3 regions of the Arthrobacter sp. TJ-217 genome follow, and region 1 is predicted to be linked to each of the others. Evidence: riboswitches for the same ligand, from Rfam matches in the RefSeq annotation. Region 1 holds a riboswitch; each other region holds the start of a gene.
What was found. A riboswitch is a leader RNA that binds a small molecule or an ion and turns the genes downstream of it on or off. The one in region 1 is predicted to bind cyclic di-AMP.
Positions count from the first base shown of each region.

Region 2: it holds a riboswitch for cyclic di-AMP, as region 1 does, so the genes downstream of both, AC4D2R_RS03385 (NlpC/P60 family protein) here and AC4D2R_RS02965 (M23 family metallopeptidase) in region 1, are expected to answer to the same signal.
Region 3: it holds a riboswitch for cyclic di-AMP, as region 1 does, so the genes downstream of both, AC4D2R_RS06580 (C40 family peptidase) here and AC4D2R_RS02965 (M23 family metallopeptidase) in region 1, are expected to answer to the same signal.

Region 1 is NZ_JBZCNJ010000001.1:589,210-598,743, reverse strand. Features, by position in the region: gene AC4D2R_RS02985 (FecCD family ABC transporter permease) at 1-490, shown strand, start outside; gene AC4D2R_RS02980 (FecCD family ABC transporter permease) at 487-1,524, shown strand; gene AC4D2R_RS02975 (ABC transporter ATP-binding protein) at 1,526-2,419, shown strand; gene AC4D2R_RS02970 (siderophore-interacting protein) at 2,416-3,480, shown strand; cyclic di-AMP (ydaO/yuaA leader) riboswitch at 3,601-3,810, shown strand; gene AC4D2R_RS02965 (M23 family metallopeptidase) at 3,814-4,614, shown strand; gene AC4D2R_RS02960 (diacylglycerol/lipid kinase family protein) at 4,668-5,630, opposite strand; gene AC4D2R_RS02955 (SGNH/GDSL hydrolase family protein) at 5,739-6,515, shown strand; gene AC4D2R_RS02950 (MarR family winged helix-turn-helix transcriptional regulator) at 6,512-7,006, shown strand; gene rpmB (50S ribosomal protein L28) at 7,344-7,580, shown strand; gene rpmG (50S ribosomal protein L33) at 7,580-7,747, shown strand; gene rpsN (30S ribosomal protein S14) at 7,751-8,056, shown strand; gene AC4D2R_RS02930 (HU family DNA-binding protein) at 8,331-8,609, shown strand; gene AC4D2R_RS02925 (bifunctional copper resistance protein CopD/cytochrome c oxidase assembly protein) at 8,725-9,534, shown strand, end outside.
Region 2 is NZ_JBZCNJ010000002.1:54,748-64,281, forward strand. Features, by position in the region: gene AC4D2R_RS03360 (DUF3027 domain-containing protein) at 1-545, shown strand, start outside; gene AC4D2R_RS03365 (MFS transporter) at 598-1,872, shown strand; gene serC (phosphoserine transaminase) at 1,895-3,049, opposite strand; gene AC4D2R_RS03375 (iron-dependent transcriptional repressor DtxR) at 3,296-3,991, shown strand; gene AC4D2R_RS03380 (M23 family metallopeptidase) at 4,222-5,052, shown strand; cyclic di-AMP (ydaO/yuaA leader) riboswitch at 5,161-5,327, shown strand; gene AC4D2R_RS03385 (NlpC/P60 family protein) at 5,546-6,139, shown strand; gene AC4D2R_RS03390 (NlpC/P60 family protein) at 6,185-7,009, shown strand; gene AC4D2R_RS03395 (HNH endonuclease) at 7,243-7,740, shown strand; gene mobA (molybdenum cofactor guanylyltransferase) at 7,737-8,348, shown strand; gene AC4D2R_RS03405 (DUF6457 domain-containing protein) at 8,369-8,644, shown strand; gene AC4D2R_RS03410 (molybdopterin molybdotransferase MoeA) at 8,644-9,534, shown strand, end outside.
Region 3 is NZ_JBZCNJ010000003.1:153,681-163,214, reverse strand. Features, by position in the region: gene modA (molybdate ABC transporter substrate-binding protein) at 1-234, opposite strand, end outside; gene AC4D2R_RS06605 (TOBE domain-containing protein) at 231-641, opposite strand; gene AC4D2R_RS06600 (YceD family protein) at 925-1,491, shown strand; gene rpmF (50S ribosomal protein L32) at 1,494-1,697, shown strand; gene rnc (ribonuclease III) at 1,761-2,459, shown strand; gene mutM (bifunctional DNA-formamidopyrimidine glycosylase/DNA-(apurinic or apyrimidinic site) lyase) at 2,467-3,432, shown strand; cyclic di-AMP (ydaO/yuaA leader) riboswitch at 3,556-3,733, shown strand; gene AC4D2R_RS06580 (C40 family peptidase) at 3,737-4,633, shown strand; gene AC4D2R_RS06575 (NAD-dependent epimerase/dehydratase family protein) at 4,690-5,664, opposite strand; gene AC4D2R_RS06570 (alpha/beta fold hydrolase) at 5,661-8,342, opposite strand; gene AC4D2R_RS06565 (3-oxoacyl-ACP synthase III) at 8,336-9,361, opposite strand.

The DNA.
Region 1 (9,534 bases):
CCGGGAGACCCTCGACCAGTTCCGCTTCTGGCAGGTCGGAACGATCTCCGGACGCGGCTGGGAGGTGCTGCTTGCCGTGGCTCCGTTCCTTGCCGCCGGACTCCTCCTTGTCCTGGGAACCGGGAAGCTGCTCAACAGCCTCGCCCTCGGCGATGACATGGCGCGCGGCCTCGGACAGAACGTCGGACTGGCCCGCGGCATCACCGCCGGCGGGATCGTTCTCCTCTGCGGCAGCGCAACCGCGGCCGCGGGTCCGATCGCTTTCGTCGGCCTTGTTGTTCCCCACTTCGTGCGGCTGATTGTCGGAGCGGACTACCGGTGGGTCCTGCCGTTCTGCGTGGTCCTGGCGCCCGTGCTCCTGCTGGGTGCCGATATCATCGGCCGCGTCCTCCTGCCCCCGGGCGAAATCCAGGTCGGCATCATGACCGCCGTGGTTGGCGCGCCGGTGTTCATCTGGCTCCTGCGCCGCCGGAAGCTGGCACACCTGTGAGCGCGCTCAATATCGCCGGCGCTGGTGCACGGCGCCGGCGCCCCGGCATCCCCGGACCCCGCGGCCGGGTGGTTGCCGCCGCGGCCCTCGTTGTGGCGCTGTTCTGCGTCTCGGTTCTCCTTGGCTCCTACACCGTGACGGTTCCGGACCTGTTCCGCATCATTGGTGGGGCGGACATCCCCGGCGCAAGTTTCATTGTGAGGGAAAACAAGCTCCCCCGCGCGGTGGCCGGCCTGCTGGTCGGGGTGGGCTTCGGCGTTGCCGGAGCGCTTTTCCAGACCCTGCTGCGCAACCCGCTGGCCAGTCCCGACATCATCGGGATCAGCTACGGAGCGAGCGCCTCCGCTGTGGCGGCGATCGTGCTGTTCGGTGCCTCGGGAGTGCCGGTGTCGCTGGCGGCGCTCGTCGGAGCGCTGGCGGTTGCCGCAGCGATCTACCTGACGGCCCGACGCGGCGGCCTTGCCGGGCACCGGCTGATCCTGGTGGGCATCGGCTTTGCCGCGGTGATGCACGCACTCGTGAATTTCCTCATCACCCGCGCCGACATCCGCACCGCCGGTGAAGCCCTCGTATGGCTCAACGGGTCGCTTAATTCAAGCAACTGGAACCGTGTGGGCATCCTGAGCGCCAGCCTGTGCCTGCTGCTCCCCGCGGTCGCGGTGCTCGCCCGGAGCCTCGGGATCCTCGAGCTCGGCGACGACGCGGCGGCAGGGCTCGGAGTCAGGGTCGAATGGTCCAGGCTCGCCCTGATCTTCACCGGCGTCGGCCTCGCCGCAGTCTCAACGGCCGCGGCGGGACCTGTTGCCGCCGTTGCCTTCCTCTCCGGCCCCATTGCGCGGCGCCTGCTCGGCGGAAGGCCCTCCCTCTCGATGGCCGGGCTTGTGGGGGCGGCGCTCGTCCTGGCAGCGGACTTCGCCGCATCGAACCTCGTTCCGGGGGGATCCCTTCCTGTCGGGGTGATCACCGGAGCCCTCGGCGCGCCGGTCCTGCTGGGGCTGCTCCTATCCGTAAACCGTTCCGGCCAGGGAGGCTGACATGGCTCTATCCAATACGGTGTCCACCACTGTGTTCACCACCGCATCCCCGGCACCCAAGCCTCCGGCGCACACCCTCGCGGCCCGCTCGCTCACACTCTCCTACGACGACCGCCGAGTGGTCGAGGATCTGTCGGTAACGCTGCCGCAGGGGCAGGTCAGCGTGATCGTCGGCGCCAACGCCAGCGGCAAGTCAACCCTGCTGCGCGGGCTGGCCCGGCTGCTCAAGCCCGTCAGCGGCACCGTACTGCTCGACGGTGAGGACATCCACTCCCTGCCCACACGGGCCGTGGCGCGCACCCTCGGACTCCTGCCGCAGGCTCCGGTTTCCCCCGAGGGGATCACCGTCACCGATCTGATCGGACGCGGACGCTATCCGCACCAAGGCTGGTTCCGGCAGTGGAAGCCCGAAGACGACGCCGCTGTCGCCGCCGCGCTTGAGGCCACCGGGATCACCGAACTTGCCGACCGCCCCGTCGACGAGCTGTCCGGCGGGCAGCGGCAGAGGGTCTGGATCGCCCTTGCCCTGGCCCAGGAAACAGCAATCCTGCTCCTTGACGAGCCAACCACCTTCCTCGATGTGACACATCAGGTCGAAGTGCTCGACCTGATCACGGACCTGAACCGGAGGGCGGGGACGACCGTGGCGATGGTGCTCCACGACCTCAACCTGGCCGCCCGGTACGCCGACCACCTCATCGCCGTGAAGAACGGCCGGATCCTCGCGCAGGGCCGGCCGTCCGAAGTGGTCACGCAGCACATCGTGTCCGAGGTGTTCGGCCTGCAGTGCCAGGTGATCCCCGACCCCGTCTCCGGCACGCCCCTGGTGGTGCCGATCGGCCGCCACCATGGCGCGGCAGTGGCAGGCTCCGAACGCTTCGGTGCTGCATCATGACCGACCTGACGCACCGCCCACCGCACACCCAGCCCGCGGTTCCGGTCATGCTGGCGTTCGATGTTGAAGTCAAACGCGTCCAAAGGATCGGTGCGAACTTCAACCGCATCACCTTCGCCGGGCCAAGCCTGAAGGACTTCGGGGTCGTAGGACCCACCCACGACCTGCGGATCAAGGTGCTGATCCCGCCGGCAGACGGGAACGCGCCCGACATTGCCGCACTGATGCGGGCCGACCCGGAGGGCCGCGGTTGGTACCAGCAGTGGCTCGGCCTCGACCCGGCAGCGCGCGGTGCAATGAGGACCTACACCGTGCGCAGCTCGCGCTGCACGGCGGCGGAACCGGAAATCGACGTCGACTTCGTACTCCACTTCGACGCGGACGGCAGGGGCGGACCCGCCTCGCAGTGGGCGGCGGCCGCCGGTCCCGGCAGCAGGATATGCTTCATCGGGCCGAACGTTAACGCCGCGCGCTGCTCCACCGCCGGCGCCTACGGCGGCATCGAGTGGGCCCCGGGTCTGGCACAGCGCGTGCTGCTTGCCGGCGACGAAACCGCCGTTCCGGCCATCAGCGCGATCCTTGAAACCCTGCCCGCCGACATGGGAGGCCATGCCTTCCTTGAAGTTCCCGACGCCGCCGACATGCAGCCGATTCCCACGGCCTCGAAGGTGGCGGTCACCTGGCTGGTCCGTAACGGGCGCGAACACGGTGAACTCCTCGGAGCCGCGGTGCGCAACGCGGTTCCCCAGCCCGGGTGGGCCGCCCTCGGGGCAGCGCCGGGCGGCGCCGACGGAGGGGAAGTGGCAGCGGGCCCCGAACCCGAGGACGTCGACATCGAACAGGCCGTCCTGTGGGAGACGCCGCAGCGCCTTGAGGCCTCCGGGCATGAGAACGGCGGCGGTGACCAGCCGGCCGGAACCCGGCCCTTCTACGCCTGGATCGCGGGGGAGGCGGCAGTGGTCCGCGGCCTGCGCCGCTACCTGGTGCGCGACGTCGGCATCGATCGGAAACAGGTCGCCTTCATGGGCTACTGGCGCCTTGGCAAGGCCGAATCGGCATGATTGTGCAGCGCTTCACACAACGACACGCCGGGAGCGGTGTAACGGAATTGTAACTTTAGGCGAAACGAGTAGTATTACTCGGAGTCTGAACCAACTTTTAAGGTCCGCACGCCAAACCCTGTCAGCGGACCGCCCTCAACCTTGCATGACAGGGGCGGAGGACCCACCACCCGGCAGTCAGTGACTGCCTTGGGGTGAAGCCCTTCACTGCACTAACTGTCCGCAGTGCAACGAGCCGCAGCGCTAGCTGCCGCTGCGTTGCGCAGTGGGGCCGAGTCAACTCTTGCTCGAACCCGACAGCTAACTTCGCCGGCGTTCGAGAGAGGTACTTTCGTGACCCAGCCGGCCATGTCCGGGCGCCGCCGCGCGTCCGGAGCCGCCCCGAGCACTCTTGCAGCAACCGTGGCGTCCGACCGATCCTGCGAACTTCCCAGCCGCCGCGATCTGCGTCCGCAACCGTCGGCCCGGAGCGGCAAGGGCAACCTGACCGCGAGGATCCGCCAGGGCGGCCTCGCCGCGGGAGCACTGTTCGTTGGGGCAGGGCTCATCATGGGTGCCGTCGCCCCCTCCCAGGCAACCGCCGAATCCCCGATCAGCCAGGCAGCCGCGGCCGAACCGGCGCCCGAGGTGACCGCCGACGCCAAGGCGAAAATTGACTTCGGCCGGCAGAGCCCCGCCGCCGTCGCGGGCAAGGCCGAAGCGAAGGCCAAAGCCCTCTCCAGCAGCGTCAAGAAGGCGAAGGCCGCAGCCCTCGCAGCACCCCTCGACGACCTTTCGGTCGCCTCGACCTTCGGGTACCGGGTGAACCCGCTCGGCGGATACGCTCCCGAGCTTCACACCGGCATCGACTACGCGGGAGCGTGCGGCACCCCGGTCAAAGCAGCGGACGACGGCAAGGTCATCGACTCAAGCTGGCACCCCTACGGCGGAGGCCAGCGGATCGTCATCGACCACGGCGCCGGAATGAAGACCACCTACAACCACCTCAGCCAGCTCGGGGCCAGCATGGGGCAGAAGGTTTCCCGCGGGTCGCTGATCGGCGCAGTGGGGACCACCGGCAACTCCACAGGCTGCCACCTCCACTTCGAAGTGCTGATCAACGACGCCAAGGTCGACCCGCTTCCCTACCTGTAGGAAGCGCGGGCGCGCCGGGCATGATGCTGCCGTAGCCTGCAGCGCGTGCCGGATTACGGCAGGGGGTTGCTCAGGATCGCAGGGTCCTTGCTGCCGAAGGGCATGCGCAGCCGCAGCGCCTCGGGCATCATTTCGAAGGACATGTGCGTGGCCCGTCCCAGCGGGTCTCCGTCAAGCTGGACCTCAAGCGGTTCGTGGAGCTGCACTTCCGCGCGGCTGCACTGGAAGTACTGAAGGGACGGGTCTTTGCCCTTCCCGCGGGCAAACAGTTTCCCGGCCACGTTGAGCCAACCCAGCTTTCCCCGCGGAGCGACGGTCATGAGGTCAAGGAGGCCGTCGTCGATCTTGGCGCCCGGGAAAATCTCGAGCCCACCCATGATCTTTCCGCAGTTTCCGCCCATCACGCTGCGCAGCCGGCGCTCGAAGGGCCGGCCGCCGTCAACGGTGATCGTGGTGCGTGCCGGACGGCCCGGAAGGTTCCGGATGCCCGCGTCGACATACGCGAGCCAGCCCACGCGGTCCTTCAGGTCATCGCGCGTGTCCGACATGATGGCGGCGTCGTAACCGAGCCCGGCCATCACCAGGAACACGTGGGCCTTCTGCGCGCGGTCAACCGTGACATGGACGACGTCGATCCTCCGCTCGGTCCCGTTGAACGCCGTCTCAACGGCCTCCTCGGGGTTGTCCACGGCGATGTCGAGGTTGCGGGCCAGGAGGTTTCCGGTGCCCAGCGGCACCAGCGCCATCACCGTGTCAGTGCCCGACAGCTCCTCCGCGACGCAGCGCACGGTGCCGTCGCCGCCGGCCGCAATGACGACGTCGACCCCGGCACGCAGCGCCTCCTGTGCCTGGCCGTGGCCCGGGTCCCCCGGCGTGGTCTCCAGAATCAGCGGCTCATGCCACCCTTCCCGCGCCGAAATGCGCGCGACGATCTCCCGCACGTCCTGCCCGGTGTTCTTGATCGGGTTCAGGATGAGTGCTGCTCGCCGTCCGGGTGTGCTCGGGGTGGTGGTCATGGAGTCCTTCGGTCGAAATGCGGAAAATGGCGCGCCAAGGGGGCATCTGCGCATGAGCTTACCGCGCTGAGTCCCCGGACCGGGAGGAGGACGGGGTAGCCTGTCCGGGTGGAATTTACTCAGCGGTACGTCGCACTTGGCGATTCGTTCACTGAAGGAGTAGGGGACTGGGATCCCGGCAGCCCCAATGGGGTGCGCGGCTGGGCCGACCGCATGGCGGAGCAGCTCATCCTCGCCGACCCGGGCTGGGGGTACGCGAACCTGGCCGTGCGGGGAAAGAAAATGCAGCAGATCCTCGACGAGCAGATCGAACCGGCGCTCAGGCTGCGTCCCACGCTCGTGAGCCTCTATGCCGGAGCCAACGACCTGCTGCGCCCGCGCGTCGACATCGACCGCCTCGTTGAGGGGTACGACGCGGGGATCGCCCGGCTCGCCGACAGCGGTGCAACGGTTGTGCTGTTCACAGGTTTCGACTCGTCGGCTTCGGCCGTCTTCAGCAAGACGCGCGGCCGCACCGCCGTGTACAACGAACTCATACGGGAGGTCGCGGACCGCCGCGGTGCCGTGATCGTCGACTATTGGAGGATGCGCGAGTTCCAGAACTGGGGTTACTGGGACGTCGACCGCATGCACATGTCGACGGCCGGCCACACCCTGATGGCAATGCGGGTGCTGGAGGTCCTCGCAGCCTCGCACAGCGTCGACACGCCGGAACTCGAGGCACGGCCCGCGCTCTCGCGGCTGCGGCAGCTCCGCGCCGACGCGCAATGGGCCCGCGACCACCTCTCGCCCTGGGTGGGGCGGCGCCTGCGCGGGGTCTCCTCCGGCGACGAGCTCCGGGCAAGGTATCCCGAACTCACCCAGCCGGACTGGGTGCGACGATGACCGAACCGGATTGGCTCAGCGCCGAGGAACGCAGGGCCTGGCTTGCGCTCTACGCCGTCTCGACCCTGCTGCCCGGCGCCCTCGACGCCCACCTCTTCCGCGAGGCGCGCATCACCCTTTTTGACTACCATGTGCTGGCGATGCTCTCCGAGGCGCAACGGACCACCCTTCCCATGAGTGAACTTGCCGACCGGTCAACGGCCTCGCTGTCCCGCCTCAGCCACGTGGTCAAGAAGCTCGAGCAGCGCGGGTGGGTCATCCGCAACCCTTCGGCGAAGGACGGGAGGGTGACGACCGCCGCCCTCACCGCGGAGGGACTGAAAACGGTGAAGCAGCTGGCCGTCGCCCACGTGGGGCAGGTGCGCAGCCTCGTCTTCAACCCGCTCGATGACCGCGATGTCGCGGACCTAGAGCGGGTCGGGCGGAAGATCCTCGGCAGCCTCAAGCACGATTCCTGGATTCTCCAGGAAGGGACTCCCGGCGAGCGGTAGGCGCGGCCCGTTGCCTGCGCCGTCGCGGAAGAATCCCTTCCAGCCCGGTTTGGCTCAGCGGCGGACGACCCGTAGTATGGTATGGCGTTTGGTTGAGCTGGATCCCGCATGCCGGGGTCGGCCCAGCTACCCGTAACTACCTGGAATTAAGGTCGGCGCAGGGCTTCGGGCCCGCACGCCGACCTCAACTTCACCGTCTTCCCCGCGGCGAGGCGCCTCGGCAGGTTCTCACCCTGCCAGGTCCACCTCCGGAAAGCTGCAGTAATAACGGTGTCATTACTGGTGGCGGGACGCTTTACAAGTGATTTCGTCACGATCATCTAACTGGAGGAGAGTTATGGCAGCCCACTGCCAAGTGACCGGAGCCGAGCCTGGCTTTGGACACAGCATTTCGCACTCGCACCGCCGCACGAAGCGACGGTTCGACCCGAACATTCAGAAGAAGCGCTACTGGGTTCCGTCCCTGCGCCGCAACGTCACGCTGCAGGTTTCGGCCCGCGGCATCAAGACCATCGATGTGCGTGGCATTGACGCCGTCGTGGCCGAGATCCAGGCGAGGGGAGTGAAGCTCTAGTGGCAAAGGACAAGGACGTACGTCCCATCATTAAGCTGAAGTCCACTGCGGGCACCGGGTACACCTACGTGACCCGGAAGAACCGTCGTAACGATCCTGACCGCATGGTCCTGATGAAGTACGACCCCAAGATCCGCAAGCACGTCGAATTCCGAGAGGAGCGCTAAACAATGGCCAAGAAGTCAAAAATTGCTCGCAATGAGCAGCGCAAGGTTATTGTTGAGCGCTACGCTGCGAAGCGCCTCGAGCTCAAGAAGACCCTGGTCGACGAAAACGCTACCGACGACGCCCGCGAAGCGGCGCGCCTCGGCCTGCAGAAGCTGCCGCGCAACGCGTCGCCGGTCCGCCTCCGCAACCGCGACCAGATCGATGGGCGCCCCCGCGGCACCCTCCAGAAGTTTGGCATCTCCCGTGTCCGGTTCCGCGACATGGCACACCGCGGCGAGCTGCCCGGCGTGACCAAGTCCAGCTGGTAACCCACGACGGTTGAGGAAAGCCGGCGGCCTACGGGCCGCCGGCTTTTCTTATGCCCCTGGGCCCCGGGCCCCCTTCAGCGCGCGGCCGGCAGCGGCCCGCCGGAGGGCGAAATACCCGCCCAATCGCGGGAATTGCCCAAAAACAGAGCAAAATACGCTCATATCGAGCCCAAATTTGATGTTCCGTTCGCCCAAGCTGGTAAGTTCTCGGACAGAGGCTTTTCGAATATCCCGAAAGCTCGATGTACTAACACATGTCCAGGAGGACCGAAAATTGGCTAAAAACCGTAGTGAACTCGTTGCCGAGGTAGCCGCCAAGGCTGATACCAGCCAGGCTGCAGTGAACAGCGTCCTCGACGCTCTGTTCGATGTCTTCGCGGAGTCCGTTGCCAAGGACGAAAAGATCAGCATCCCGGGCTGGCTGGCTGTTGAGCGCACGAGCCGCGCCGCCCGCACCGGACGCAACCCCCAGACCGGCGAGACCATCCAGATCGCTGCCGGCCACGGTGTCAAGCTGACCGCGGGTTCGAAGCTGAAGGCTTCCGCCAAGTAACACAGGTGAACTCCACCGCAGAATTTAGGACCGCTGCCGAGAACCGGCAGCGGTCCTTTGCGTTTAATACGCATCGAATTGGCCCTTGTTCTACCGCGGGTAGACAATAGGAGGCGTGTCAACAACCGCGAAGGACCCCCGGCCCGCAGCCGGTGCCACCCGCAATCATGCGCAGGCGGTGCCTCCGGCCCTGCTCGCGGCCGGTGCCGCCGTCGTCCTTGCCGGGCTCCTGGCCGCCCTGCTCTTCTCAGGCGCCGCGGCTCCGCGCCAGTTGGGTGATCCCGGGGCCCTGACCCGGTGGGGGCTTCCCGCCGCCAAGACGCTCAACAACCTCGGTGCTGCCGGCACCATCGGCGCGCTCATCTTCTCAATCGTCATCCTTCCGCGGACCACCGGCGGGGGCCGGCGCCCGCGTGCGAAAGACACCCAGGCGGAGCATCCAGCCCTCACGCGGGCCCTGACGCTCGCCTCGGTGTCGGCAATTTCGTGGACCCTCGGCGCCCTGGGGGTCATGGTCCTCTCGTACTCCGACGCCGCCGGCGTGCCCGTGAGTTCCGACCAGGCGTACACCACCGGACTCGCCGAATTCCTGACGGACTTTGGCACCGGCAGGGCCTGGCTGGTGACCTCGACCGTCGCGGCCGTCCTCGCAACCCTCACCTTCGGTGTGCGCTCCCTCAACGGCCTCGGCGCAATGGCGGTACTCGCCCTCCTCAACCTCCTGCCCATGGCCCTCGTCGGCCACGCTGCGAGCGGCGACGACCACAACGCAGCGGTCAACTCGATCGCGCTCCACCTGGTGGGAGTCTGCCTGTGGGTGGGCGGGATCCTCGTCCTCGCGGTCGTCGGAGGACGCCTCGGTGACCAAACCCTGCCCGTCCTCAAACGGTTCTCGGCACTTGCCGGGTTCGCGTTCGCGCTAGTT
Region 2 (9,534 bases), on a different contig from region 1:
GGTTCGCGACGCTCGCCCGGGTTCCCCGCGGCAAGGAACCGACGGTCTCCGAAGTGGGGCTGCTTCCTTCGGATCGGGCGCTGCTTGCGCCCGAGTGGCTGCCCTGGTCCGAGCGGGTGCTCCCTGAGGACTCCGCCGCCGATGAACAGGCTCCGGCGGCAGAGGATGCCCCTGCCGACGAACAGCCTGCCGAAGAGCAGCCCGCCGGAGAGCAGGCGGCTCGGGATGCCGCCGCCGAGGATGAGCCTGCCGAGGATGAGCCTGCAGGCGATGCTCCTGCCGAGGAACAGGCCGCCGAAGATTCTCTTGCCGGTGATGCCCCTGCCGAGGAGCAGGCTGCCGGGGATACTCCTGCCGAGGAGCAGGTAGCCGGTGAGGCCCCTGCCGAGGAGCAGGCTGCCGGGGATACTCCTGCCGCAGAACAGACCACCGGAGAAGAGCCATCCGCGGATGAGCCTTCACCGGTGGATGTCGGGGTCGAAGCCGAGGCGCCTTTCGGCGACCCGGATGACGCCATAAAGGCGCACGACGCCGGGGACAACTAGGCCGGGGACAACTTAGCCGGTTGCTGCAGGCGACGGCGGAAGGAGCGCGCACGTGGGCATGTTCCGGTCGCTGCGGATAGCCAACTACCGGATCTGGTTCGTCGGCGCGCTCGTTTCAAACATCGGTACCTGGATGCAGCGCACTGCCCAGGACTGGCTCGTCTATGACATCCTCACCGAACAGAACGCTTCGGCCCTCGGGGTGGTCCTGGCCCTGCAGCTCGGCCCGCAGCTGCTGATTTCGCCCTGGGCCGGGCTGATCGCCGACACCGTCGACCGCCGAAAGCTGCTTCAGCTGACCCAGGTGGCGATGGCGCTGCTGGCCGTAGGGCTCGGCCTGCTGGTGCTCACCGCCGCCGCCGAACTCTGGCACGTCTACGCTTTTGCGCTCGCCCTGGGCATCGTCTCGGCTTTCGACGCACCCGCCCGGCAGACCTTCGCCTCGGAACTGGTGCGCGATGACTACCTGCCGAACGCCGTAGCGCTCAACAGCGCCTCCTTCAACGCAGCGCGGATGGTGGGCCCCGCCGTAGCAGGGCTCCTGACCGCCGCGGTGGGCCCCGGATGGGTTTTCCTCATCAATGCGCTCACCTTCGGCGGAATGGTCTACGCCCTGCTCGCGATCCGCGCCTCCACGCTCAACGTCCAGCCGCGGTCGGAACCGGGAAAGGGCCGCATCAAGGCTGGCCTGCGCTACGTCCGCGGACGGCCCGATCTGATGATGGTGCTGCTGGCCATCTTCCTCGTCGGTACATTCGGGCTGAACTTCGCCGTATTCATCGCGGCAATGGCCCGCACCGAGTTCGGTCAGAACGCCGGGGTGTTTGGGGTGCTCTCCTCGGTCATGGCGGTTGGGTCGGTTGCCGGAGCGCTTTTGTCGGCGAGGCGCGACAAACCGCGGATGCGTTTCGTCTTCGGGGCCGCCGGTGCCTTCGGCATAGCCTGCGGGGTCGCCGCGCTGGCGCCAACCCTCGAGCTGTTCGGCCTCGCACTGGTCCCGGTGGGGCTTTTCGCCCTCACCCTTCTCACGAGCGCCAACGCCTACGTCCAGACAACCACCGACCCGGTCATGCGTGGGCGCGTGATGGCCCTCTACTTCGCCATCTTCCTAGGGGGCACGCCGCTCGGCGCGCCGGTTGTCGGCTGGGTATCCGACGCGTTCGGGCCGCGGTGGAGCCTCGGCGTCGCCGCCGCCTCCGGCATTATTGCCGCTGGTGCAGGACTGTTCTGGGCCTGGCGCTACCACGAGGTGAGGCTGCGCTACGACCGCTCCCTGCCCCGGCGCCTGCGCATCACCCACGAGGCACCCCACAGCGCCGGGGACTGAACCTGCATTCGGCTCCCTGGGCTCACTCGCCGCCCCCGCTCAATTCGGCACTGAGCCGTTCGACAACGTAGTCGATGCACGAAAGCAGCGCGGATACGTCGTCGGGCTCGATCGCCACGAAGGTGGCAATGCGCAGCTGGTTCCGGCCGAGCTTCCGGTACGGCTCGACGTCGACGATCCCGTTGGCACGCAGCACCGAAGCGACAAGCGCGGCGCGGATGGGAGGGGCAATGTCGATCGTGGTGATGACGTTGGAGCGGTCCTCGGGACGCACGACGTACGGCGTCGCGACCTCCGAAGCCTCGGCCCAGGCGTAGACCCGGCCGGCAGAGTCCGCCGTGCGGGCAGCCGCGAAGTCCATTCCGCCGTTGCTGTTGAGCCACTGGAGCTGGGCGTTGAGCATCACCAGTGTCGCCAGGGAGGGAGTGTTGTAGGTCTGGTTCAACTGCGAATTGCCGATCGCCGTCTGGAGGTTAAGGAAGTCCGGAATCCACCGCTCCGACGCGTCGATGCGCGCCGCCCGCTCAAGCGCCGCCGGCGAGAACAGCCCCAGCCACAGTCCGCCATCCGAGGCGAAGTTTTTCTGGGGTGCGAAATAGTAGACATCGGCCTCGGACACGTCGACGGCGAGCCCGCCGGCGGCGGAGGTCGCGTCGATGAGCATCAGTGCGCCGTCGTCGGCACCTGCGACGCGTCGGACGGGGGCCGCGACGCCCGTCGATGTCTCGTTCTGGGGCCAGGCGTACACGTCCGCGCCGGCCTCGGCGGACGGCTCGGGCCGGGTGCCCGGCTCGGAGGTAATGATGGAGGAGCGCTCCAGGAACGGCGCCTTGTCCGTTGCCGCCGCGAACTTCGACCCGAACTCGCCGAAGGAAAGGTGCTGGGCCCGGGAATCGACAAGCCCGAACGCTGCGGCATCCCAGAACGCCGTCGAACCTCCCACTCCGAGAACAACCTCATACCCCTCGGGCATGCCGAAAAAGGTGGAGAGCCCTTCGCGGACCTCACCGACGAGGTTCTTCACCGGCTTCTGCCTGTGCGAGGTGCCAAGGATCGACGGGTTGGCGGCCGTGAGGGCACTGAGCTGTTCGGAGCGCACCTTCGACGGGCCGGCGCCGAAGCGGCCGTCCCGGGGCAGCAGGTGGGTGGGAATTCTTAGGTCCGAAAGCTCGCTCACTGGTCCTCCGTGCAAATGTGGGGTGGGTGGGGCAACGGGCCCAATTCTGCCCCAGCGGAGGTGTGCCGGGATATTTATGAAGTGCAGCACGCCGCACGGGCGGCGCCGACGCACGATTGCCGGGGCCGAAGGCGGATGGGTTAACCTGAGGGGGCGTAGGGACCCGGCCCGGTCCGGACGTGCTGCACGCAGCACGCAGTGCCCTTACCCGCCCCGCACTGTGCCGCACCTAGGAGCCGAACCCTCATGACGGACCTCATCGATACCACCGAGATGTACCTGCGGACCATCCTTGAGCTTGAGGAAGAGAACATCGTCGCACTGCGGGCCCGGATCGCTGAGCGGCTCCGCCACTCCGGGCCCACCGTGTCCCAGACGATCGGGCGCATGGAACGGGACGGGCTCGTTGTGGTCTCCGGCGACCGCCATCTCGAACTCACCGAGCTCGGCCGGCGCCGCGCCACGGGAGTGATGCGCAAGCACCGCCTTGCCGAACGCCTGCTCAGCGACGTTATCGGCCTTGACTGGGCCTACGTCCATGAAGAGGCGTGCCGGTGGGAACACGTGATGAGCGAACGCGTCGAGCGGCGCCTCTACGAACTGCTCGGGCAGCCATCGCAGTCGCCCTACGGCAACCCGATTCCGGGCCTCGAAGCGATTGGCGGAGTGCCTTCAGAGTTGCTCACCGACGGCGTCACGACCCTCCTCGCGGCGATGGAGGACTACCGGCCGGGCACTTCGGTGACCCTCCTGCGCCTTGCGGAGCCGATCCAGGTCGATCCCGAGCTGCTGTCCCAGCTCGCCGAAGGCGGACTCCGCCCGGGCGCGTCGCTCAACCTGGAGTCGGTGGGCGGCTACGTCTCAGTACGCGTTCCGGGCGTCGACGGGGCCCTTGAACTGCCTCCGGAAGTCGCTTCCCACGTTTTCGTCTCCGTCGCCTAAGGCGCCGGACCGGCCCCGGCGCGGGCTGCTTCGTGGGGAAACAGGGCCGCTACGCCCTGAACACAGTTGATAACAACGTGGTCACTTTGCGTCAACGCTCCGAGACTGCCAGACTGACCCTCGATACCTCGCCGTGATCTTCCTTGGAGTGCGCCGCAGCCATGTTCCTGCGGATTTCCTTTCGCTCCCGCAGATCCGTTGCGCAGCTCCGTAGGAAGGGAACGTATTTGTTGAAGCAGGAAGTGTCAGGACGCCGCCGGGCGGGGGTTCCGGTTGTCTCTGAGCGCCCGAGGGATGCGCACCGGGCCGAGCGCCGCAGCCGCGGAACGCGGCCCCCGGCGGCCGCTCCGCGCCCGCGCGATGCGCACCGCACCGAGCGCCGGCGCCGGGCAGCGGGGTATCGCGAGGACCTTTCCTTTTCGGGACTGAGCCAGAAGGTCGCGATGGCTGCCGCCGTGTCGGGCATCGCCCTGACCGTCGCGTGGCCCACGACAGCGGCGGTGCCGGCTTCCGCAACCGCTGAGGCGGCCCCGGCGGGCGCCGAAGTGCATGTTCCAGCCTCGGCACGCGTCGACTTCGACCGCGCCGCGCTCAGCACCACCCTCGGCGCCGATGCGCGGCTCGATGCGGTCATGACCGCCTCGGCCGGATCAGCGACCCCAGCGGCGGCCAAAGGCGCGCTGACGGGCCCCCTTGACGCCCTCGTCCAAACCTCCGGATTCGGCTTCCGCCCAAGTCCGATGACAGGGCTGGGGGAACTCCACAGGGGCCAGGACTTCAGTGCGGCGTGCGGCGCCCGGGTATATTCCGCTGCCGCAGGTACCGTGACCTTCGCCGGATGGCACCCCTACGGGGGAGGAAACCGGATCGTTGTGGACCACGGCAACGGCCTGGAAACCACCTACAACCACCTCTCGGTGATCGAGGTGTCCGAAGGCCAGCAGGTGCGGCGCGGCGAACGCGTCGGACAGAGCGGATCAACCGGCGCTTCAACGGGCTGCCACCTCCACTTTGAGGTGATGATCGAGGGCCAGGTCGTCGACCCTCTGGGCTGGCTGTAACACACCCTCGACCCTTCCGTGACCGTAATGTGACAATCTGCGTGATCTAGGGTACGTTCTACTCGTGCCAGATCGTCATAGGTCTGGCGCCCTCAAGCAAATCGCCTAGCTCTGCCATTGCCTGAGGTCCGTCCGCACATTCGCATGGCAGAGGCGGGGGAACCAATTTTTGGGTTTCGCAAGAAATCCTTGGGGTTAAGTCGCTGACTCGTCAGCGGCCGGGTGACTCCCATCCGAATCCGACAGCTCACCTCGCAGGCATTGGGAGAGGCAATTTCACGTGTCCAATAATTCTCTGGGTCGCCACCGCGCGGCCCACGTGTCAGCGAGCCCGCTCACAGTTCTTTCTCAGGCCGTTTCCTCGAATGCAGGAACTGTAGGCCGCCAGGCCGCCGTCCTTGTCGCAGCCTCAGGCCTCGTCTTCACCGCAGGCCTTCCCGCGAACGCAGCGCCCGCCGCAGAGCGCGAAGTGCAGTCAACCTCATCGTTGAGTGTGACTGCCCCCGCAGCCTCGAAGGTCAGCGCCGCAGCCACGGCCGCCGTCTCCTTTGAGCGCGAAGCCGTGAACGTCACCCCCGCCGTCGTCGTTGAGGCACCGGTCGAAGCGCCGGCCGTCGAGGCTCCCGCCGCACCGGCTCCAGCCGCAGAGGTCGTTGTTGCCGCAGCTCCTGCCGCAAAAGCTCCTGCCGCCCCCGCAGTCCAGGCCGCCGCAGTCCAGGCCGCCGCAGTCACCCCGGCTCCTGCCGCTCCCGCTCCCGCTCCCGCCGCGAAGCCGTCCTCGGGAATCGCAGGCGCCCTCGTCGGCTCCGCCTACTCCCAGATCGGCGTTGCCCAGGACTGCACCGCCATGGTCGAGAAGGCACTGCGCTCGGTTGGAAAGTCCGTCGGCGACCTCGCTCCGGGCCAGTTCTTGCAGTACGGCGACGTCGTCGGATCCCCGCAGGCCGGTGACCTCGTGATCACCGCGGGCCACGTGGCAATCTACGTCGGCAACGGCCAGGTCATCAGCGGTGGCCTCAACGGCCTGAACACCGGTCTTCACTCCCTCTCGGATCTTCCCGGCGCAAGCTTCGTCCGCGTCCGCTAAACCCCCCACTTTCACACTCCCCCTCTCACACTCCGGAGAACCCCTATGTCTTCTCGCGCCCCGATCGCCCGCCACCGTGCCGAAGTCCAGCACACCGCACCCCTTGCAGCCCTTGCCAAAGCCGTCACCGAGAACGCCGGCGGCATGGGACGGCAGGCCGCAGTCATCGCTGCTGCCTCCGGCCTGGTCCTGACCACCGGCGTCGCCGCCAACGCCGCGGACCTGCAGCCCGAGCGTGAATCCTTCGCCTCGACGCTCAAGGTCGACGCCAGCCCCGCCGTCGTCGTCGCCGACGCCAACGCCAAGGTCGCCTTCAACCGCACCCCGGTCAAGGCCGTCGCCAAGCCCGTCACCGTCGAGGTGACCGTTGCCGCGGAGCCATCGGCCCCGGCAGCACCGGCAGTACAGGCCACTCCGGCCGTGCAGGCAGCTCCGGCAGCCGTGCAGGCCGCTCCCGCCGTCGTGAAGGCTCCCGCCGCACCGAAGGCGCAGGCAGCTCCGGCCGCTCCGGCCGTCAAGGTTACTCCCGCAGCATCCTCCGGCAAGGCCGCAACCATCGCCGCGGCGGCCAAGGCCCAGCTCGGCGTGAATCAGGACTGCACCCGGCTCGTGAGCAACTCCCTCGCCGCAGCCGGCATCAACTTCCACGGCTGGCCGGCAGGCTACCTGTCCCTGGGCCGCACCGTCAGCGCCGGTGAAGCAGTTCCGGGCGACCTCATCTACTACGCCGACGGCGGCATGGGCCTGGCCCACATCGCTGTGTACATCGGCGGCGGCCAGGCTGTCCACGGCGGCTTCAACGGCAACTCGACCGTCATCGCCCCGGCGCAGCTCGGCTCCGGCCCCGTGTTCATCCGCGTGGGCGGCTGACACCCAGCGCCTGGCGGTTCTTCGAACCAACAGCTGAAGAAAGGAACCGGCAGCGGTGCTGCCGGTTCCTTTCTCTTAAAGTGCCGCCCCTGCCTCCGCGCCACAACTTCGCTCTTTCTATTCGCCCCGGCGCGCAGGTCGGCTACCCTAGGCATTGTTAATCCGAAGAACTTATCCCGAGCATCCGGGGTGGCAGCCGGTAGCGGGGACATAGTCCGCAAAGAGGCATGCGCATGCGCACTCTCGTTCTGAATGCAGGATATGAACCGCTGGCGGTTGTTACATTCCGCCGGGCGCTGGTGCTTGTGCTGACAGGCAAAGCGAGCGTCGTTGCCGAGGATGAGGATCCGGTTGTCGGGCCTTCCGAAATTCTCGGACGCCCGTCGGTGATCCTGCTGAACCGGTATGTGAAGATCCCGTACCGTCAGGAAACGGCAGCGACCCGGCGCGGGGTGCTGCGCCGGGACAACCACCTCTGCGCTTACTGCGGGAAGACCGCTACGACAATCGACCACGTCTTTCCCCGCTCCCGCGGCGGGACCGACACCTGGGAGAACATGGTTGCATGCTGCCTGCGGTGCAACAACGCCAAGGGGGACAAGACGCTGGGCAGCCTCGGCTGGAGCCTTCGCGTTGTGCCGCGGCCCCCGCGCGGGCCGTTGTGGCAGCTCCGCGAACTCGAGAAGCCGGCGCCGCAGTGGAACGAGTTCCTCACCGAAAGGGCAGCTTGAGCGACCCAGCGCCACTTCCGTACGACGCAGTCATCCTCGCCGGCGGGCGGTCCTCCCGGTTGGGCGGAACCGCCAAGGCAGGCCTCACCATCGGCGGCCGGACGCTCCTTGAGAGAACCCGCGCCGCTGTACCGGATGCCCTGCTGACCGTCATCGTGGGGCCGGTGGACCCCGTTCCGGAGGCGGGGGTGATCGTCACCCGGGAAAGCCCGCCCTTTGCCGGGCCTGCGGCAGCCCTCTGCGCCGGACTCGCAAGCCTTGCTGCCGGGCCCGACCGGGACCTTCCCGCGTGGACCTTCGTCCTCGCCTGCGACATGCCCCGGTGCGATGTTGCCGCCGAGGTACTGCTCGGTGCCGCAGCGGAGGACTCCTCGGCTTCTGTTGTCGCGCTTGACCGGGACCGGGTCCAACTGCTTGCCGGGCTGTACCGCAGGGAGGAGCTCTTCGAGGCTGCGGCTGAGGCGCTGGCTGCGGGAGGCGCGCAGAATCTTTCGATGCGCGCCCTCCTTGCTAGGGTGAAGATTAGACCGGTCCCGGTTCCGCCGGGCACGACGTCGGACGTCGACACCTGGGCTGACGCCCGGATTCTCGGTGTTGACGTCCGCTAACCAACCCGTGGAGGGTACTCATGGACGAGCGCGAAATACTTCTTCAGCAATGGAGCGAGAAGCTGCTTTCGGCTTTTGAACTTGGGGATTCCAAGGTCGACGTCAACGCCATCCTGGCACTTGCGGGAAACGCCGCCGCTGCAGTGGTGCGCCCCGCAGCGCCGCTGACCACCTTCGTGGCCGGCTACGCCGCCGGGCTCGCTGCAGGCAGCGGGCAGGCTGAAGAAGCCGTGGCGATGCGCTCGGCGATCGAGCACGCGTCGCGGGTCTGCGACGAGGCGGGGGCTGAACACTGATGGGCGACGTTATTGACGGCGGACGGGACATGAGCTGGGAGAAGGCGCGGGAAGCTGCCTACAATGCCGGGCAGCCGATGCCGTTCCAGACGGTGCCGCTGGCGGATGCGCTCGGCCAGACCCTCGCCGAGCCGGTCGAATCCCTCCTCGACATACCCCATTACGCATCTTCGGCAATGGACGGCTGGGCTGTCAGCGGCCCTCCGCCCTGGACCTTCGTCACGCCCAAGCCGGCCGAGGACTCCGGGCGGTGGCACCCGTCCCCACACACCGATTCGGGCACCATCACCCTTGAGCCGGGGCAGGCAACCTTCATCCTCACCGGCGGAGTGGTTCCCCACAACGCGACCGGCATCCTCCGGACCGAGCACGGGGAAATCCGTGAAAATGTGCTCACCAGGAACGACCTCGCGAGGCATGATGAGCCGGTTCAGGGTGAACACATCCGCCCTGCGGGGGAGGAGGCGGCACGCGGCACCATCGCGATCCCGGCCGGCGTCGTGCTCAATCCCGCCCAGATCGCCCTTGCCGCTGTATGCGGCCACGACACGCTGGCGGTCCTGAGGGCGCCGCGGGTTTCGTTGCTCATGACCGGTGACGAAGTCATTGAGGCGGGGCTTCCCCAGCCGGGCCAGGTCCGCGACACGTTCGGACCCCAGCTGCCCGCGCTCGTGGCGATGCTCGGCGGGCATGTCGACGTCGCGGGGAGGGCCAAGGATGACCTCGACGACGTCGTCAACGCCATCAGTGCGGAGGCGACCGACGAGTTTTCCCTGGCCCGGGCGTCGGGGGACGTGCTGATCACTACGGGCGGGACGGGCAGTTCCTCCGCGGACCACATCCGCCGGGCGTTGGCGGTGCTCGGAGCCGAGATGATCATCGACGGCGTC
Region 3 (9,534 bases), on a different contig from region 1:
TGCGAGATCGGACGAACCGGCGAAATTGAGGACCACGTCAGCCCGGGGATTGTTCTCTTCGTAGTTGGCCGCCACCTGCTCGAACACTGCGCGCAGCGATGCCGCGGCGAAGACGTTCACCGGGCTCCGCTCACCATTTCCTGATGGCTCCGGGCCGGCGGCGCAGCCCCCGGACGCCAGGGCCGCCACGAGTCCGGCGGCAAGGACGCCGCGGCGCAGTCTGCGGGCTGTCACGGCCGCCGCTGCCCCAGCGGAGTTTCGACGATGACTGCGGTTGCCTTCACGACGGCCACTGCGACGCTCCCCGGTTCAATGCCCAGTTCCCGGACTGCTTCGGAGCTCATCAGGGACACAACGCGGTGCGGCCCGCACTGCAGTTCGACCTGGGCCATGACGGTGTCTGCGGTCACCTTCGTGACCAGGCCGACGAACCGGTTGCGCGCGGAGCTTCCCCCCTGGGAGGGGTCGCCGAGCACCACGGCCCGTTTCCGCGCTAGCGCGGCAAGCTCCACACCGTCGACCTCCAGGATTCCCGACCCGGACCGGCGGGCCTGGAGGGTTCCGTCCTCGACCCAGCGGCGGACGGTGTCATCGCTCACGCCGAGGTAGTTCGCTGCGTCGCGTATCCGTATATGCGGCATGGAAAGGACATTACTCCCTCAGATCAGGCGAGGTAAGGCGGTGGGGCATCTATTTCGGGGCCGTGCCGTATCCTCGGGAGGAGGCGGTGACGGGCAAGAAGTGGCGCCCGTGCCTCCGAAGCCGCCCATGGCTATTCGAGCCGGTCGACCGCCGGCCGGTGCGGGATGGGTGGGGCTGGGCCGGAGAGTACGCGTTTTGGGCTGAGGGAGCATGTCAGGCTAGGATGATATGTCGGTCATATGTTCTACAGGAGTCACCATTAAAAGCGATCTCAGTTCGCCTTTGATCTTTAGTGTCAAAGACCTCGGGCGCAGCCCGGGAAGCATGCGGACAATCGAAGAACATGTACCCGCACCCAAGGATTTCGGCGTGGCGCTGATCGGCGTGCAGGAAGGTTCCACAATGGAACTGGACCTGCGGCTTGAAGCGGTTCATGAGGGAATTCTGGTATCGGGCACCGCGGACGTCGAGGTAACGGGCGAATGCGGCCGCTGCCTGACTCCCATCCGATACACAAGTGATGTGGAGATTCAGGAACTCTTCTACTACGGCGACTCCGAGTCGCTCGACGCTGAAGATGAAGAAGAGCTGCACCGGGTTGAGAGCGATGCGATCGATCTTGAACCAGTGCTGAGGGACGCAGTTGTTACATCGCTGCCGTTCCAGCCGGTGTGCCGGGAGGACTGCAAGGGCCTGTGTTCCGAATGCGGAGCGCGCCTTAATGACGACCCGGACCATCATCACGAAATTTTGGATCCTCGCTGGTCCGCCCTTGCAGGGCTGGCCGGCACTGTCGCTGAGAATGATGCGGCACCACGTACAGAGTCAGACGAGAGAGAAGAGAGTTAGTCGTGGCTGTTCCCAAGCGGAAAATGTCCCGCGCCAATACACGCGCACGCCGGTCCCAGTGGAAGGCAACTGCCCCCAAACTGGTGAAGACCGTTGAGAACGGCCGCGTCACCTACAGCCTTGCCCACCAGGCAAAGGTAGTAACCGACTCCGCCGGCACCCCGCTGTTCCTTGAGTACAAGGGCCGCAAGGTAGCCGACGTCTAACATGGTCGCTGCGACCGGCCCGCATCAGGGCTTTATCGAGTCGCTGCGGAAGCGCAGGTAGACGTGCCTCCCATCGAAGAACTCGCGAAGCGTCTCGGCGTCGAAATCGACGCCGAGACGCTTCGTCTTGCACTCACGCACCGCTCCTATGCCTATGAGCAGGGAGGAATCCCCACCAACGAGCGTCTCGAATTCCTTGGGGATTCGGTGCTCGGGCTGTCGGTGACCGATGCCCTCTACCGGGACAACCCGGAACTCTCCGAGGGCGATCTGGCCAAGCGCCGCTCCGCCGTGGTGAGTACCCGCGCCCTTGCCGGCGTCGCGCGCGGCTTGAACCTTGGCCAGCACATCCTGCTCGGTCAGGGGGAGAAGCTGACCAACGGACGCGACAAATCCTCGATCCTTGCCGACACCATGGAGGCCGTCATCGGCGCCGCCTACCTTAGCCACGGCATAGAGACGGCACAGGCCCTGGTGATGCGCCTGATCGGACCGCTGCTCAAGGACTCCGATGCGCTCGGGGAAGGCACCGACTGGAAGACCCGCATCCAGGAGACCGCCGCGGCACGGCGCCTGGGGCTGATCGACTACCAGGTCACGGGCACCGGGCCCGACCACGCGCGCTCCTTCGAGGCGCTGCTCGTCATCGGGGGCACCCCCTACGGAACCGGAACAGGCCACTCAAAGAAGGAAGCAGAGCAGGCAGCAGCCGCCGCTTCCTGGAAGATCCTCGGCGACACCGCACCGGTCGAAGGGCGCTAGGCACAGTTTGCCCGAACTCCCGGAAGTTGAAGTCGTCCGGCGGGGTCTGGCCCGCTGGGCCCTTGGTCGCTCCGTGGAGCGTGTGGAGGTCCTCGACCCCCGTTCCCTGCGCCGCCACCCATTGGGGCCCGAGGACTTCGCCGGGAATCTGACCGGCGCACGCATTGTCGACGTCGTCCGCCGGGGGAAGTTCCTGTGGATGCCGCTGCTCCCCGCCGACGCACCCGAGGACAAGACACCCGACGTGGCGCTCATGGCGCACCTCGGGATGAGCGGCCAGATCCTGATGCAGGAACCGTGGGTACCGTCCGAAAAACACCTGAAGGTCCGGCTCGAGCTTTCGTCCGCCGTCGACGGTCTGGGTGCGCCGCTGCCCTCGGAACTGCGCTTTGTGGATCAACGGATCTTCGGTGGGATGTTCCTCACCGACCTCGAGCCCACCCAGGACGGACACATTGGCGGAACGAGTGAGATTAATCTCGCCCTGATTCCCCGTGAGGCTTCTCACATCGCCCGCGATCCGCTCGATCCAGCCTTTTCATTCGACGCCTTCCACGAGCGGCTTCGGAAGCGGCGGGTGGGCCTCAAGCGGGCGCTGCTCGACCAGGGGCTCATCTCGGGAATCGGGAACATCTACGCCGACGAAGCCCTGTGGGCAGCCCGCCTCCACTTCGCGCGCCCCACCGAGACAATGCGCAGGCCAGACACGCTTCGGCTCGTGGAGGCGGTGCGGGATGTGCTCCTGCGGGCCCTCGATGCCGGGGGCACAAGCTTCGATTCCCTCTACGTCAACGTCAACGGGGAGTCGGGTTACTTCGTCCGCTCACTCAACGCCTACGGACGGGGCGGGCAGCCCTGCAGGCGCTGCGCGGCGGAGGGGGTGGCCTCCCTGATCCGGCGCGATGCCTTCATGAATCGCTCTTCCTACACCTGCCCGCGTTGTCAAAAAGCCCCGCAGAGGCCGCGTCGTTAGTCAACGTTTACCGGGCTGTGATCCAAATGTGACAATCCGATATCTCGCAGGTAGCCTTGAGTCTGCGCCGGGCCACTCGGCATCGGCGCCCTTCGTCAGACTGCCTAACCCTGTCGGTGACTGAAGGACCGTTCGCTTAACATTTCCGACAGGGGCGGGGGAACCGATAGCGGACCTTTCTTGAAAGGTCCTTGGGGTTAAGACGCATGACGGACATCTGCTGGGGAGATGTCCAACTTCGTGTGTCCGGGTGTCCCATCCGAACCCGACAGCTAACTCCGCAGGCATCGGGAGAGGCAACATCATGTCGAAGAATCGTTCAATCGCGCGCCACCGTGCAACCCCGGTCCGCTCGAATCCCCTTAAGACAGCATCACGTGCAGTATCCGCTGGCGCCAGTGTCGCGGGTCGCCCCGCAGCCGTTGTCGTCGCTGCATCGGGCATCATGCTTGGCGCCGCGCTTCCGGCAAGCGCCGCAGGCGAGGTCAACCTGTCGGCCCAGGCCGCACCGGCACCCGTCCAGCAGGCAGCTCCGGCTCCCGCCCCCGCACCGGCTCCTGCCAACGGCGGCTCAGTGACCCACACTGTCCGCGCCGGTGACACCCTCGGCCTCATTGCGGCCAACTACGGCGTCAGCCTCGATGCGATCTTCGCAGCGAACGGCCTCAGCTGGTCATCGGTTATCTACCCGGGACAGTCCGTTGTGATCTCCGGTGAAGGTGTCGCAGCGGCACCGGCTCCGGCCGCTCCGGCCCAGCCTGCAGCTCCGGCACAGCAGGCTGCGCCGATCCAGACCGCCGCAGTCACCACTGCCGGCCAGATGGGCATCAGCAGCCAGAGCGCGAACATCCAGCCCATCGGCGTTGCAGCCAAGAGCGGCATCGTCGCCACGGCCATGCAGGGCGTCGGCGCAGGCTACGTGTACGGCGGCACCGGGTTCGGTACCTGGGACTGCTCCAGCTTTGTCCAGTGGGTCTACGCCCAGCACGGCATCGACCTGCCCCGCACCACCTGGGCCCAGTTCGCTGCCCTGAAGCCGACCAGCAACCCGCAGCCCGGTGACCTGGTCAGCCAGAACGGTGGAGGCCACGTTGGCATCTACCTCGGCGGCGGCAAGATGATCAGCGCCCTCAACCCCTCGCAGGGCACCCTCGTCCACGACGTGAGCGCCATGCAGGTTGACGGGTACTACACCCGCTAAGCGCACGGAATGAAGCAAGAAGGCCGGTGCCCCTGGGCGCCGGCCTTCTTTGTGTCTTATCTGGACCGGCTGTAGTAGCCGGCGAGCCTTTCAAGGCCCTGATCGATGGATACGGCCGGCGTCCAGTCCAGCAGCTTCCGGGTCCGCCGCTGGTCGAACCAGTGGGCGGTCGAGAGCTGCTCGGCGAGGAAGCGGGTCATCGGCGGCTCGGAGGTCCAGCCGGCTCCCTGCCACAGCCGCTCCACGGCCGACCCGGCGGTACGCGCCAGGGAGCCGGGCACGTGCCAGCGGGGAGGGCTCACTCCACCGGCGGTGCAGATTCCGGCGATCAGCTCCCCGATCGGCCTCGGTTCGCCGTTCGTGACGACGACGGCTTCGCCCTCGACGTGCTCGATGCGGTGCAGTGCGGCAACGATCGCGGCGGCGGCGTTGTCGACATAGGTTGTGTCGATCATCGCCATCCCGGCGTCGAGCCGGGGGAGCCGGTGGGCGCGGGCGCGTTCGAGCACCCGTTCCACGAGCTGCGTGTCGCCGGGACCCCATACGACGTGAGGGCGCACCGCGGCAACCCGGAGGTCCGGCCCCGAGCCTTGGAGCGCGAGGAGCTCCGCCCGCGCTTTGGTACGGGCGTAATCGCCCCGCACCCGCTCCGGCGTCGCAGGGGTTGTACCGATGCCCATGAGGGAGGTTCCGGTGTGCGCGACCGAGGGTGAGGAGACGAACACGAAGTCCCGTACGCCGGCCCGCCGGGCCGCTTCAAGGACAATGCGGGTGCCCTGGACGTTGATCTCCTCGAACTCGGATGGCTTCCCGGCGAAGGAGACCTTGGCGGCGAGGTGGATCACCGCATCCGTTCCGCGCACGGCCCGCTCCGCCGCCGCCGGGTCGGTTACCGAGCCGAGCAGGTCCTCAATGCCCTCAAGTCCCGCGGGGCGGCGCTGGAAGCTGCGCACCGTGTGCCCCTGTGCCCGCAGCAGCACGGCGACGGCGCCGCCAAGGAGGCCGCTCGCGCCGGTCACGAGAACCCTCATGGGCGGGTGACGCGGCCGCCGGCGAGCGTTTTGGCGGCCCAGCGGGCCAGCCGTGAGCGGTCGAGCTTGGAGTTGTGGCGGATGTCCACGGGCAGCGACGGCACCGTCAGCACGGCCGCGACCTGCGTGCCCGCCGCAAGGGCGGCCGCACGCACCTTGGCGGCGAGGGCCGACGGGGCGAGGGCTGGTTTGTCCCGGCGCCGCGCCGGTTCGGCCAGTTCGACGACGGCGACGACGGCCTGGGTGCCCTCGGGGCCCACACCGACCGCTGCCGCGAGCCGGACGTCGTCAACGGCCTCGACCGCGTGTTCGATACCGACGGGCGTGAGCACGCCGTCAGGAGTGGTGATGATGTGCCCGAGGCGTCCCTCGACCCACAGCCGTCCGGCGGCGTCGAAGTGCCCGACGTCCCCGGTGCGGTGCCACGGCGCAGTCCGCGAGGACTCGTGCTCCGTCCGCCACAGGCGGTAGTAGCGGTCCTTCACGTGCGGAGCGTCAACAAGGATTTCGCCGGTGACCCCGGGCTCGGTCGATGGTTCGCCATCCGCCGAGCCGTCTGCGGAAAGGGGGCTGACCGCCACCCTGGCGCCGTGGACGGCCGTTCCAACGCACACACCGTTTCCCGCTCCGGGCATGCCCGAGGCGGCGTCGGCTTCGGCCGCGCGGATCTGGAGGAGGTCGACGTCGGTGACCGGCAGCGCCTCCGTCATGCCGTAGGGGGTGTGGAGGGAGGCGGCCGGAAGCAGTTCCTTGACGGATTCCAGCAGCGGGGCAGGGATGGGAGCACCGGCCGAAAGCAGCAGTTCAACATTCCGCAGGGCTTCAGCGCCCGAGGGGTTCAGGTCCGCCGCGGTTGCAAGGACGTTCCGCAGCGCTGCCGGGGAGGCAAAGACGGCGGTAGCTCCGACGGCCGCAGCGGCGTCGGCCAGGGCGGATGCCGTCAGCGTGCGCGGCGCCGTCACGTCCATATCGGGGGTCACCGATACCAGGCCTAGGGCGGGCCCGAGCAGGGCGAAGGGCGCGAATCCTGCGACGAGCGCGCCGCCGGGGGCAAGCCCGAACGTCTCGGCAACGGTGTCGCGCATCGCCGAGAGCTGCCGGTGCGTGTAGACAACGCCCTTCGCCGGGCCGGTCGAGCCGGAGGTGAAGAGGATCGCTGCGTCGTCATCGGGGCCCGGTGCAGACGGGCCGGAGCCTACAGTGTCGGCCGGCCGCGGCACCTGACGCAGTTCCTGCAGCGAGGTTTCAACCCCGAGCGCCCCGCGACGGGGCGCATCGAGCTTTTCGATGCTGACCCGGCGGCCGGGCCAGCCCAGGACGCGGGCCGCGGTGAGGGCCCGGTCGATGCCGATCAGGAGATCGGGGGAGCTTCCCTTGACCGCGCGCGAAAGGCCCCGTGTGCCAAGCCCTGCATCAGCGACGACGACGACGGCGCCGATGCGCAGGCACGCGTAGAGGACAACGGTGAGGTCGACGCCGGGGGGAACCATGAGGCTGACGCGGCTGCCGGCGCCCACGCCGAGTCCCCGGAGGCCGGCGGCCACGGTTTCAACTTCGCCCGCCAGCTCCGACCAGGTGAGGGTGCGGCGGACGGCTCCGTCGGCGCCCATCTCTGCGACGGCAGGGGTCGCCCCTGCTGCCCCTGCTGCTGCCTGGAGGAGCCTGTGCTCCAGCGGGGTGAACCCGGTGCCGCCCGTAGCTCGTCGTGCTGCGCCATCACCATCCGGGGAAGGGGCTTCCGCCGTGGCACCGGCTGTGGTGCCGAGCCGCGTGTGAAGCCAGGAGAACAGTGTTCCTGCGACGTCGGCGTCCTCGTGGACGAGATGGCCGGCGTCCTCGAACCGGTGCACGTCGGCATCCGAAAGCCGCTGTGCGAGGTCCTCGAGGTAGGTATCGGAGAAGATGGGATCGTGGGGGCCCCACAGCAGCAGCGAGGGAACCTCGAGGCTCCGGATGCCCTCGGCGATTTCCGCAAGGGCGGGATAGCTGGGGTGGGCCTCGTTGCGGGGAATATCGGACACGAAATCCGCTATGCCCGTGCGGTCGGCCGACCTTCGGTAGGGCGCCCGGAAGGCCGCCCTCACTTCCGGGTCCAGCTTCGGCCGGGCGAGGGCGAGCGTCACATCGAGGAAGGCGGAGGTTGAACGGGTTCCGGTCCGGTGCACCCCGGGCAGCAGTGCGAGCCTCAGCGGAGCGGGAATGGGCCGGGCATCACTCTGGTGCACGGCGGTGTTGGTCAGGATTACTCCGCGCAGGCGCTCGCGGTTGCGGTGGGCATATCCGAGACTGACCACTCCGCCCCAATCGTGGCCGGCGGTGACGAGCGGCCCCGACAGCCCGAGCGCCGTGGTGAAATCCTCAAGGTCGCCCACCCTGTCGGCAAGCCTGCGGAACACGCCGGTGCGGGCGGAGAAGCCCATGTTCAACTGGTCGACGGCGACTACGCGCCAGCCGGCTGCCGCCCCGGGGGCCAGCAGCGACCTCCACAGGTAGGACCAGGTGGGGTTTCCGTGGACGCAGAGGATCGTTCCCCGGGGAGTAGCACCGGATGCCTCGAGGAGCGCCGTGTTGTCCAGGTAGTGCCAGGTGAAGGAGCTGCCGGAGGCATCGGCCGGGCTTGAGGAAGGCACGTCGATGTACCGTGACCACGACGGGTCAAGGCCGGGAAGTGCTACCACGCAATCTCCATCATGGAGGTGTTGAGCCCCGAGCCAACTCCGAGGCACAGGACGCGGTCGCCGGCGTTGAGCGACTGCCCCTCCTGGGCGAGGGTCATGGGCAGGGAGGCGGGCCCTACGTTTCCCCACCGGGGGAACGTGATCGGCACGCGGTCGCGCACGAGGTTGACCGCCTTGATGATGGCGTTCGTGTAGGAGTTGGATACCTGGTGGGTCACGTAACGGTCCATGGCGTCCCATTTCCACCCGTCGGCCTGCGCCTCGTGCCAGGCGGTCACCACCAGCTCAAGGCCGCCGTCGAGAAGGCCCTTGGTGTCGGTGTACATCCCGTCGACGCCGCCCACGCACAGCTCGTGGTGCTGGGTTCCGGCCCGCGACACACCGCCGAGGATCCGGTGCGAACCGGGATGCAGGTCTGCAGGGCCGATGACGGCGGCCGCAGCGCCCGAGCCGAGGGTCAGCGTGGCGAATTCGCTGAGGAAGTCCTGGCGGGTCGAATCGGGACGGTTCAGCCGCGCGAAGGTCGCTTCCTGGGTGCCCTGCGCATCCTCGCCGGCAACGATCAGGGCGTACTTGATCTGCCCCGAATCGATCATGTTCGCAGCGAGGGTGATGCCGTTGACGAAGCCGAGGCAGGCGTTGGCGAGATCGAAGTTCATCGCTGAGGAGGGAAGGCCAAGCGAGTGATGGATCTTCACCGCCACCGAGGGTTCGAGGTTCCGCCGGGTGACGGATGTGTTGATCAGCAGCCCCACCTCTCCGGGTTCGATGCCGGCCTCGGCCATCGCCTTGGCGCCTGCCTCGATCGCCGCATCATCGAATCCCGTCCCGGGGGACCACCAGCGGCGTTCCGTCACTCCGGCAACGCGCTCAAGCAGCCTCTTGGACAGGCGCAGCCGTTTGAGGCTGGGCGCCAGGCGTTCGTCGAACTCCGCGGAACTGACGACTACCGGGGCCTCCACGCTCGTGACGGCAAGCAGTGCCGTGTTCTCATGTCGAAACGTCGCGTTACCGGTCAAATTTCCTGCCTCATCAACTGTTCAGCTCCCTGAAACGGACGCCGTGACCCGCGTGCGGGCCGGCCAGGGAGCTCGGGATTCTTTCGAACCTTTGGAAAGCCTACTTCGTAATTTGTGCCATTGTTCGATTTTCGTTGGCACGCTCACACTGTGAATGCCGCTTGTTGGTCTCA